2 regions of the Chryseobacterium sp. MYb264 genome follow, and region 2 is predicted to be linked to the other one. Evidence: riboswitches for the same ligand, from Rfam matches in the RefSeq annotation. Region 2 holds a riboswitch; the other holds the start of a gene.
The links. A riboswitch is a leader RNA that binds a small molecule or an ion and turns the genes downstream of it on or off. The one in region 2 is predicted to bind cobalamin.
Positions count from the first base shown of each region.

Region 1: it holds a riboswitch for cobalamin, as region 2 does, so the genes downstream of both, VUJ46_RS09420 (TonB-dependent receptor plug domain-containing protein) here and metE (5-methyltetrahydropteroyltriglutamate--homocysteine S-methyltransferase) in region 2, are expected to answer to the same signal.

Region 1 covers NZ_CP142422.1:2,220,781-2,224,571, reverse strand. The annotation lists gene VUJ46_RS09425 (hypothetical protein) at 1-496, opposite strand, end outside; gene VUJ46_RS09420 (TonB-dependent receptor plug domain-containing protein) at 507-2,342, opposite strand; cobalamin riboswitch at 2,371-2,547, opposite strand; gene cdd (cytidine deaminase) at 2,922-3,404, opposite strand; gene namA (NADPH dehydrogenase NamA) at 3,512-3,791, shown strand, end outside.
Region 2 covers NZ_CP142422.1:1,021,127-1,024,917, forward strand. The annotation lists gene VUJ46_RS04490 (ATP-grasp domain-containing protein) at 1-252, shown strand, start outside; gene VUJ46_RS04495 (VOC family protein) at 368-748, shown strand; gene VUJ46_RS04500 (Lrp/AsnC family transcriptional regulator) at 872-1,333, opposite strand; cobalamin riboswitch at 1,487-1,672, shown strand; gene metE (5-methyltetrahydropteroyltriglutamate--homocysteine S-methyltransferase) at 2,013-3,791, shown strand, end outside.

The sequences.
Region 1 (3,791 bases), 1.2 Mb from region 2:
TCTCAGCAGAACGAGGAAAATCGATGCTTTTAACATAAGAATTATCAGCCGTATTGTATACATTCATCTTCATTACATCATAAAAATTATTGTTGGTAACATAATACTGATTTCCTGAAAATGCAATATATCTTGGATTGTCAAGATTACTGGTTACAGTAGTTTGTTTTTTAAACGTATATCTGTTAACAATATCTATTTTATTAGGAACGTTCGAAACCAAATAAGCATGATCTCCGTTAAAACCTATTGATTGTAAAACATTTCCCAGATTTTCGTTACTGTTATTCGTAGAATAGATTTTATTGTATACTTTTCCAAGGTCATTACTGATAAATGACACATTAGAAGTAGGTGTACTAAATCCCCCTTCGTCACTGATAAGAATTCCGTTTTCATACGTTACAGCGGGAATTTCGTCACTATCACTGCTACACGCAACGTTGAAAACTAATGCCGAAGCAAATATAAAAGGTAAAATTTTTCTGATGTTCATATCTTCTATTTTAAAAATTAATATTAAGAGTTACGCTGTAGTTCCTTTTTGGTAAAGGATAGGACAGCATCGTATAGTAAACCTGATCAAAAATATTATTAACCTTAAATCCTACATTGTAGTTTTTAAGGAATGTTCCGGAAATTCCTGCGTTCATTACAAAATAAGGATCAAGTGATGCTTCTTTTTTTGCATCGTTTGAGGTATATGTTAATCCGTTAAATAATCCCTGAACATACAATCTCAGGAAATCATATTTATAGTCAATATTTCCAAATACTTTATGAACAGGTACGTACATTAGCTGTTTTTCCCTTTCAAGATCAATAGATTTCGTGTAAGAATAACCGATATTAGACTGAATACTCTGTTTTCCGAATTTCTTTGAATATTCCAATTGTGCTTCAAGTCCGTAAGACCTCACATTCGAAATATTGGTAGCTGAATAATAAGAATTTCCGTTGTTTTGCTGCCAAACAATCATATCGTAAACTCGCAGGTAATAAGGAGTTAATGAAAGTTTTAAATCTGAAATTTTAAACTGATTTCTCAATTCAAATTGATAAGACGTTTCCGGTTTCAAATCTAAATTTCCTCCCGGTTGCCAGTAAAGATCATTAAATGAAGGATACCTGAAATTTCTCGATACGTCTAAATTAACATGATACCATTGAGTTGCATCCCATTTTCCTGAAAAAGAAAAAAGTAGGGGCGAACTGATATCTTCAACAAAGTCTTTTTTAATTCCTGCTTCAAATCTCAGATCTTTAGTGGTGAAATAGCGAATTAACGCAGCAAAAGAACCTACATTTCTGCTCACATCTCTAAGTTGAGACTGCTTCAGACCTTCTGCTTTATTGAGCTGGAATTCAGAAATTAAATTAAAGTTCCATTTTGGCGTGATAAAATAATTGAAGTTGTTTTTTACAATATAATTTTTGCCGGTTCCGCCACTGAAATAAGGTTTGTTAATATCAGAAAAATACTGAAAATTTTCCTCGGTATAAGCAGCTTTAAAGGAATTGGTAAATTTAGATTGACTCCAGTCCCACGAAACTAAACTTCTTACATTCTGAGTTTCATATTTCGTTTTCGTTTGACTGTCAAAAAAAACAGGATAGTTTTGATTTCCGTTAAAAAACTCCGAAATCCACGAAATTTGATGATGTGGAGCTATTTTATAAGCTGCCGAAAAATTAAAATTGGTATTATTATATTCCCCATTTCTGTTGATATAATTCTGAGATTCTTTTACTTCATAATCATTCTCGCTTACCGAATAATTGCCCGAAACTTTAAAGCTGAACTTTTCATTGCTGTAAGAACCTTTCAAAAAATTATTAAATGTTCCAAAAGATGCTGCTTCTGAAAAAAGAGAACCGTGAAAGCCTTTATTAAAATCCAGCGTATTATTCAGGTGAATACTTCCGCCAATGGCACCGCTTCCATAAATTACACTTCCGCCGCCGGCCTTTACATCAAGTTGATCAAAACCTCCGAAAGAAATATTATTTACATCTGCCTGACCTAAAAAATTTGAGTTGATATTAATTCCGTTCCATACAAAAGCAGTCTGCTGTGCAGTGGTTCCCCGAAAAGAAGGCGAAGAAACAGCACCCCGTCCGTTTTCTTTAATATAAACAGGCGTTTGAAAACGTAAAAGTTCAGAAAGATTGGTTGAGTTTTTTTCAATATCCTGAGGTGAAATAGTCTGTACCTTATGAAAAAGTTTTACCTTGTTCATTTGATTGTCAAAAACAAACACCGTGTCTATTACCTTTTCCTGACCAAACAGAAAGCAGCCGTAAGACGAAAAAAACAGGACTACAGATCTTTTTATATTCATACCTTTTCACTTTTCCACCGAAAGCAATTATTTTAGTTAGATTTTGGCAGGTCTCCTGACTTTCGCTTTTCCACACCTTCCCGTTTGCACAGTGGTTTTCCGTAGAAATTTTGATTGCGATTTACAGTTGCGGGGACAGCTCAGGATTTTCACCCGATTCCCTATTATTTCCAAAATGCTGGAAACCAAAATTTTTGCAAATGTAAGTGTATTAAATTATAAAAACAAAATGGAGTGTAATGATTTGGATTTCAATGAAATATACAATATTGTTTTTTAGGAGCTTATTCCTGCTCTCTCTCATACTCCTCACGCCAAGCTCTCCAACGCCCGCCAATCCTAAAACCCTTGCCCTCCCCAACGCTCCGACCCAGTTGCGGGGTAACCGTTCGATCAGGGCTAGGCCGTGGACCAAAGATCATATTTCAGCCTATCATCAAAAGAATGATCTTCTTCCAAAACCTCATAGGTTTTTAAAACCTATGAGGTTTTCAATGAATGTACTATTTAAATGAACGAGATGACATTCTCAAAAATGAATGTTATGGGTGGAAAAATTGCGCTATTCATATTTAAAAACTACAAAAATGTAGCATCAAAATAAAACGGCAAGAGATCTTTAATCGCATGTACCTTCACTACCTCTTCATTCATGCTCGAAAAATAAAGGTCTATATTTTCATTCTGCTTCGTTTCATATTCCATTAAGCTTTGCCTGCAAGCTCCACATGGGGGAATGGGTGGATTTTTCTCATGAAATTCTTTAGGACCTCCCACCACAAAGATCTTTTTGATTTTTACGTCCGGAAAATTGGCGGCAATCCAGAATAGCGCTGTTCTTTCCGCACAAAGTCCCGATGGATAAGCTGCATTTTCCTGATTGTTTCCGGAATAGATTTCACCGTTCTCCAGCAAAACGGAACATCCCACTAAAAACTGAGAGTACGGAGCATAGGCGTTTTCTCTAGCTTCTTTAGCTTTTTCAAACAATTTTTTCTCTATATCGTTTAGCTCTTCGCTATTTTTAAAATACTCGTAACTGATCTGAGTTTCTTTTTTCATATATTTATAGGTAGAATTAAAAAAAGGGGGATAAAATTAGTTCTTTTTACCAATGTAGACAAGCCCTATTTATCCTTCAGAATTTTAACTAAATTATTCAATTCAAAATGTTATATACTCCAATTACGTTCAGAAATGTAACGCTTAAAAACCGTTGGGTAATGTCTCCAATGTGTATGTATTCTTGTGAAAATGGCTTGGCAAATGATTTCCATTTCGTGCATTACGGAAGCCGAGCGCAAGGTGGGACCGGTTTACTAATTGTAGAAGCAAGCGGTGTAGAGCCACGCGGAAGGATTACCAACCATTGTATGGGAATCTGGAATGATGAACAGGCAGAAAAATTACAAAAGATCGTAGAATTTGTTCATAAAAACTCAGAAAGTA
Region 2 (3,791 bases):
AATACCGCCTGTGAAAAAGCGGCAAGACTGGTAGAATCCAAAGCACCGATTCGTATCGATTGCAGAGCCAATTTTGTAGGAAAATATTTTCTTTTCGATCTTAATATGAAACCGAATATGACGGGAGCCTCAAGACCTCATCGGACAGATCAGGATAGTCTGACCGCATTGGCAGCAAGAAAAATAGGCTGGAATTTTGATGACCTGATTCTGAATATGCTGAATAATAGCTGGTGCTTGAATAATGATTAATTTTCTTTCCAGGTTAATACAACATTCTATAACATCAACCGATCAATATCATCGAAAAAAAATGTTTTATCGAATGAAAACTTCTTCCGAAATTTGATCCGTTAATAAATAAATTATGGAAATTCAAAATATTGATCATCTTGTTTTAACCGTTGCAAATATTGATAAAACAGTCGAGTTTTACACCTCTATTCTAGGTTTTGAAGTGGTCATTTTCGGTGAAAACAGAAAAGCGTTGACTTTCGGAAATCAAAAGATCAATCTTCATCAAAAAGGAAAAGAATTTGAACCTAAAGCTGAGCATCCGACTACCGGATCAGCTGATGTATGCTTTATTGTTAAAACGGATATTCATGAAGTTTTGGAGGAATTAAAGCAGAAAAATATAGAAATCATCGAAGGCATTGTTGAAAGAACTGGCGCTTTGGGAAAAATACAATCCGTATATTTCAGAGATCCGGATTTGAATTTGATTGAGGTGAGTAATTATCTTTAAGTCATTTCAGATAAAAAAATTCCGTATGTCTATTTCCAAGTTCAGAGTAAATTAATGAATAAGACTAAGAAAGTACCATTGGCAACATCAACTTCTCTCCTCCAGCTTCCCTCTCCCAGCCTTTTAAATACTCACCCCATGCGTATTCTTAACCTCCGCCATCACAAAAGTGCTGTGTGTACTTCCGATAGAATCTACGGAGCCTAATTTATTAAACACAAAATCCTGATAATGCTTCATATCTCTTACCTGAACTTTCAATAAGAAATCAAAATCGCCGGAAATATTATAACATTCCGCTACTTCATCGATCTGTAGAATATCTTTTACAAATGCATTTCCGACCGCCCGGTCGTGAATTTTCAGTCGGACCTGACAAAAAACAGTAAATCCACGGTTTAATTTTTCGGCTTCCAGAACAGCGGCATAATGCTTAATATACCCTTCCTGCTCCAGTCTTTTCATTCGTTCAAAAACGGGAGAAGCCGAAAGGTTAACTTCTTTCGCAAGCTCCTTTACGGTCAGTTTAGCATTTTTCTGAAGAATTCTTAACAGCTGAAGATCCTTTTCATCCAGTTTTTCCACGGAATATTATTCTTTTTTTTATTTTCTACTTCAAAAATACAGAATAAAAATCTTTTTTAATGAAACAAAACCAAATTTTATGCTTAATTTCAGGAATTAAACCAATGAATATACTTTATTAATTACCTTTGATTAAGATTTTGTTCTTTAACATACTTCATCAGAAGGAAAGGTTTTACATAAGGTAAATTAATAGGGAATCGTGTGAAAATCACGAGCTGTCGCGCAACTGTAAGTAATAACCCAAAGGTTTTTGTCCTTGTATATCCACTGTAATAACGGGAAGGATGACAAAAGCTGTTACAAGTCAGGAGACCTGCCTGTTCCGAATGATCAATGCTCTCGCGATTTGGAGTTTTTGGATCAGAAAGATGATACTTTGAGCGTATTTTTGTTTAAGATTTTATTTTTTTTAAACGCAAAGATTTTATTATTGAAGCTTCTTATTTTTAAGGAGCAAAGAATGACTAATTTTTCGCTGATGAAGCTGGTGTTTATGCATTTGCTTATTAAAATCAATGAAATTTATTTTCCTTTACCAACAACTTATTCTTTTCATTTAAAGGAAAAATTACATCCTCACTGTATCTAGTCGATTCATCAAAACCATTTTAAGAAAGCATTTCGAAGCAACTTAAAGAACTTTTAAAAGAAAATTTAATTTAAAAGTTTAAAAGAAATGCAAACACACATCCTTGGCTACCCGCGAATTGGCAGCAACAGAGAATTAAAAAAAGCCTGTGAATACTATTGGGCAGAAAAAATAACTTCAGACGAACTGCTGGAAGTCGGAAAAACCATTACCCAAAACAACTGGAAACTGCAGCAGGAAGCGGGAATCGACTGGATTCCATGCAATGATTTCTCTTATTACGATCAGGTTTTGGATATGACTTTAGCGGTTGGAGCCATTCCGGAACGTTATCAGGAGATTGCCTTCAAAAAATCTGAACTAGATCTTTACTTTGCGATGGCCAGAGGTTTTCAGAAAGACGGTTTAGACATCACAGCGATGGAAATGACGAAGTGGTTTGATACCAATTATCATTATATCGTTCCAGAATTTCATAAAAATCAGGAGTTTAAATTATTTTCAAATAAAATTATCCAGGAATTTATTGCAGCAAAGCAGGCTGGAATTAATGCAAAACCCGTAATTATCGGTTTACTGACCTATTTATTATTAGGAAAAGAGAAAGAAGAAGGTTTTTATAAATTAGATTTAGCGCAAAATTTACTTCCCGTTTATATTCAAATTTTAAAAGAGCTGGAAAATCATGGCGCAGAGTATATTCAGTTTGACGAGCCATTTTTAGCATTAGATTTAACTGAAAAAGCCAAAGAAACCTATCAATTGATCTATGCGGAACTCAGAAAACAGTTTCCGAAGCTTAAATTTATTGTAGCGACTTATTTTGAAGGATTAAAAGACAATCTTTCATTGGCCAATGCCCTTCCGATTGATGTTTTACATATCGATCTGGTTCGTTCTCCTGAACAATTGGATGAAGTTTTAACTCTAATTCCAGACAGTTTAAGCCTTTCTTTAGGAATTGTTGATGGAAGAAATATCTGGAAAAATGATTTCCAACACTCTTTACAGTTTATTAAAAAGGCAGTAGAAAAAATAGGTTCGGAGAGGTTATTTATTGCGCCTTCATGTTCATTGCTCCACTCTCCTTTCGATCTTGATTCTGAGAAAAACGAGAATACTTTATCTCCCGAAATCAAGCAATGGATGGCTTTTGCAAAACAAAAAGTAGATGAAATTGTAAGTTTAAAAAAATTAGCCTCAGAAAATCCAGATTATCATGCGTTGCAGGAATTAGCTGAAAATAGAAAAGCGATTGAAAACCGTAAAGTTTCTGCCTTAATTCACAATCAAAATGTAAAAGACCGTGTGGATGTAACAACGGAAGACGATGCACAAAGACATCATCCGTTTGCAATAAGAAAAGAAACGCAGCAAAAAGTGTTGAATCTTCCTTTATTTCCAACGACTACGATTGGTTCTTTTCCACAGACCAAAGAAGTGCGAAACTGGAGGGCAAAATTCAAAAAAGGCGAACTGAATGCTCAGGAATACGATACTTTGCTTAAACAGGAAACCGAAAGAACCATCCGTTGGCAGGAAGAAATCGGGATCGACGTGTTGGTGCACGGAGAATTTGAAAGAAATGACATGGTGGAATATTTCGGGGAACAGTTGTCTGGATTTGCGTTTACTCAAAACGGTTGGGTTCAAAGTTATGGAAGCCGTTGTGTGAAACCTCCGGTGATTTTTGGAGACGTTCACAGACCTAGCCCGATGACGGTTTATTGGTCAGAATATGCGCAATCTTTAACTCAAAAATGGGTAAAAGGAATGCTGACGGGACCTGTAACGATTCTTCAATGGTCTTTTGTACGTGATGACCAACCTCGTTCAAACACTTGTAAACAGATTGCATTGGCGATT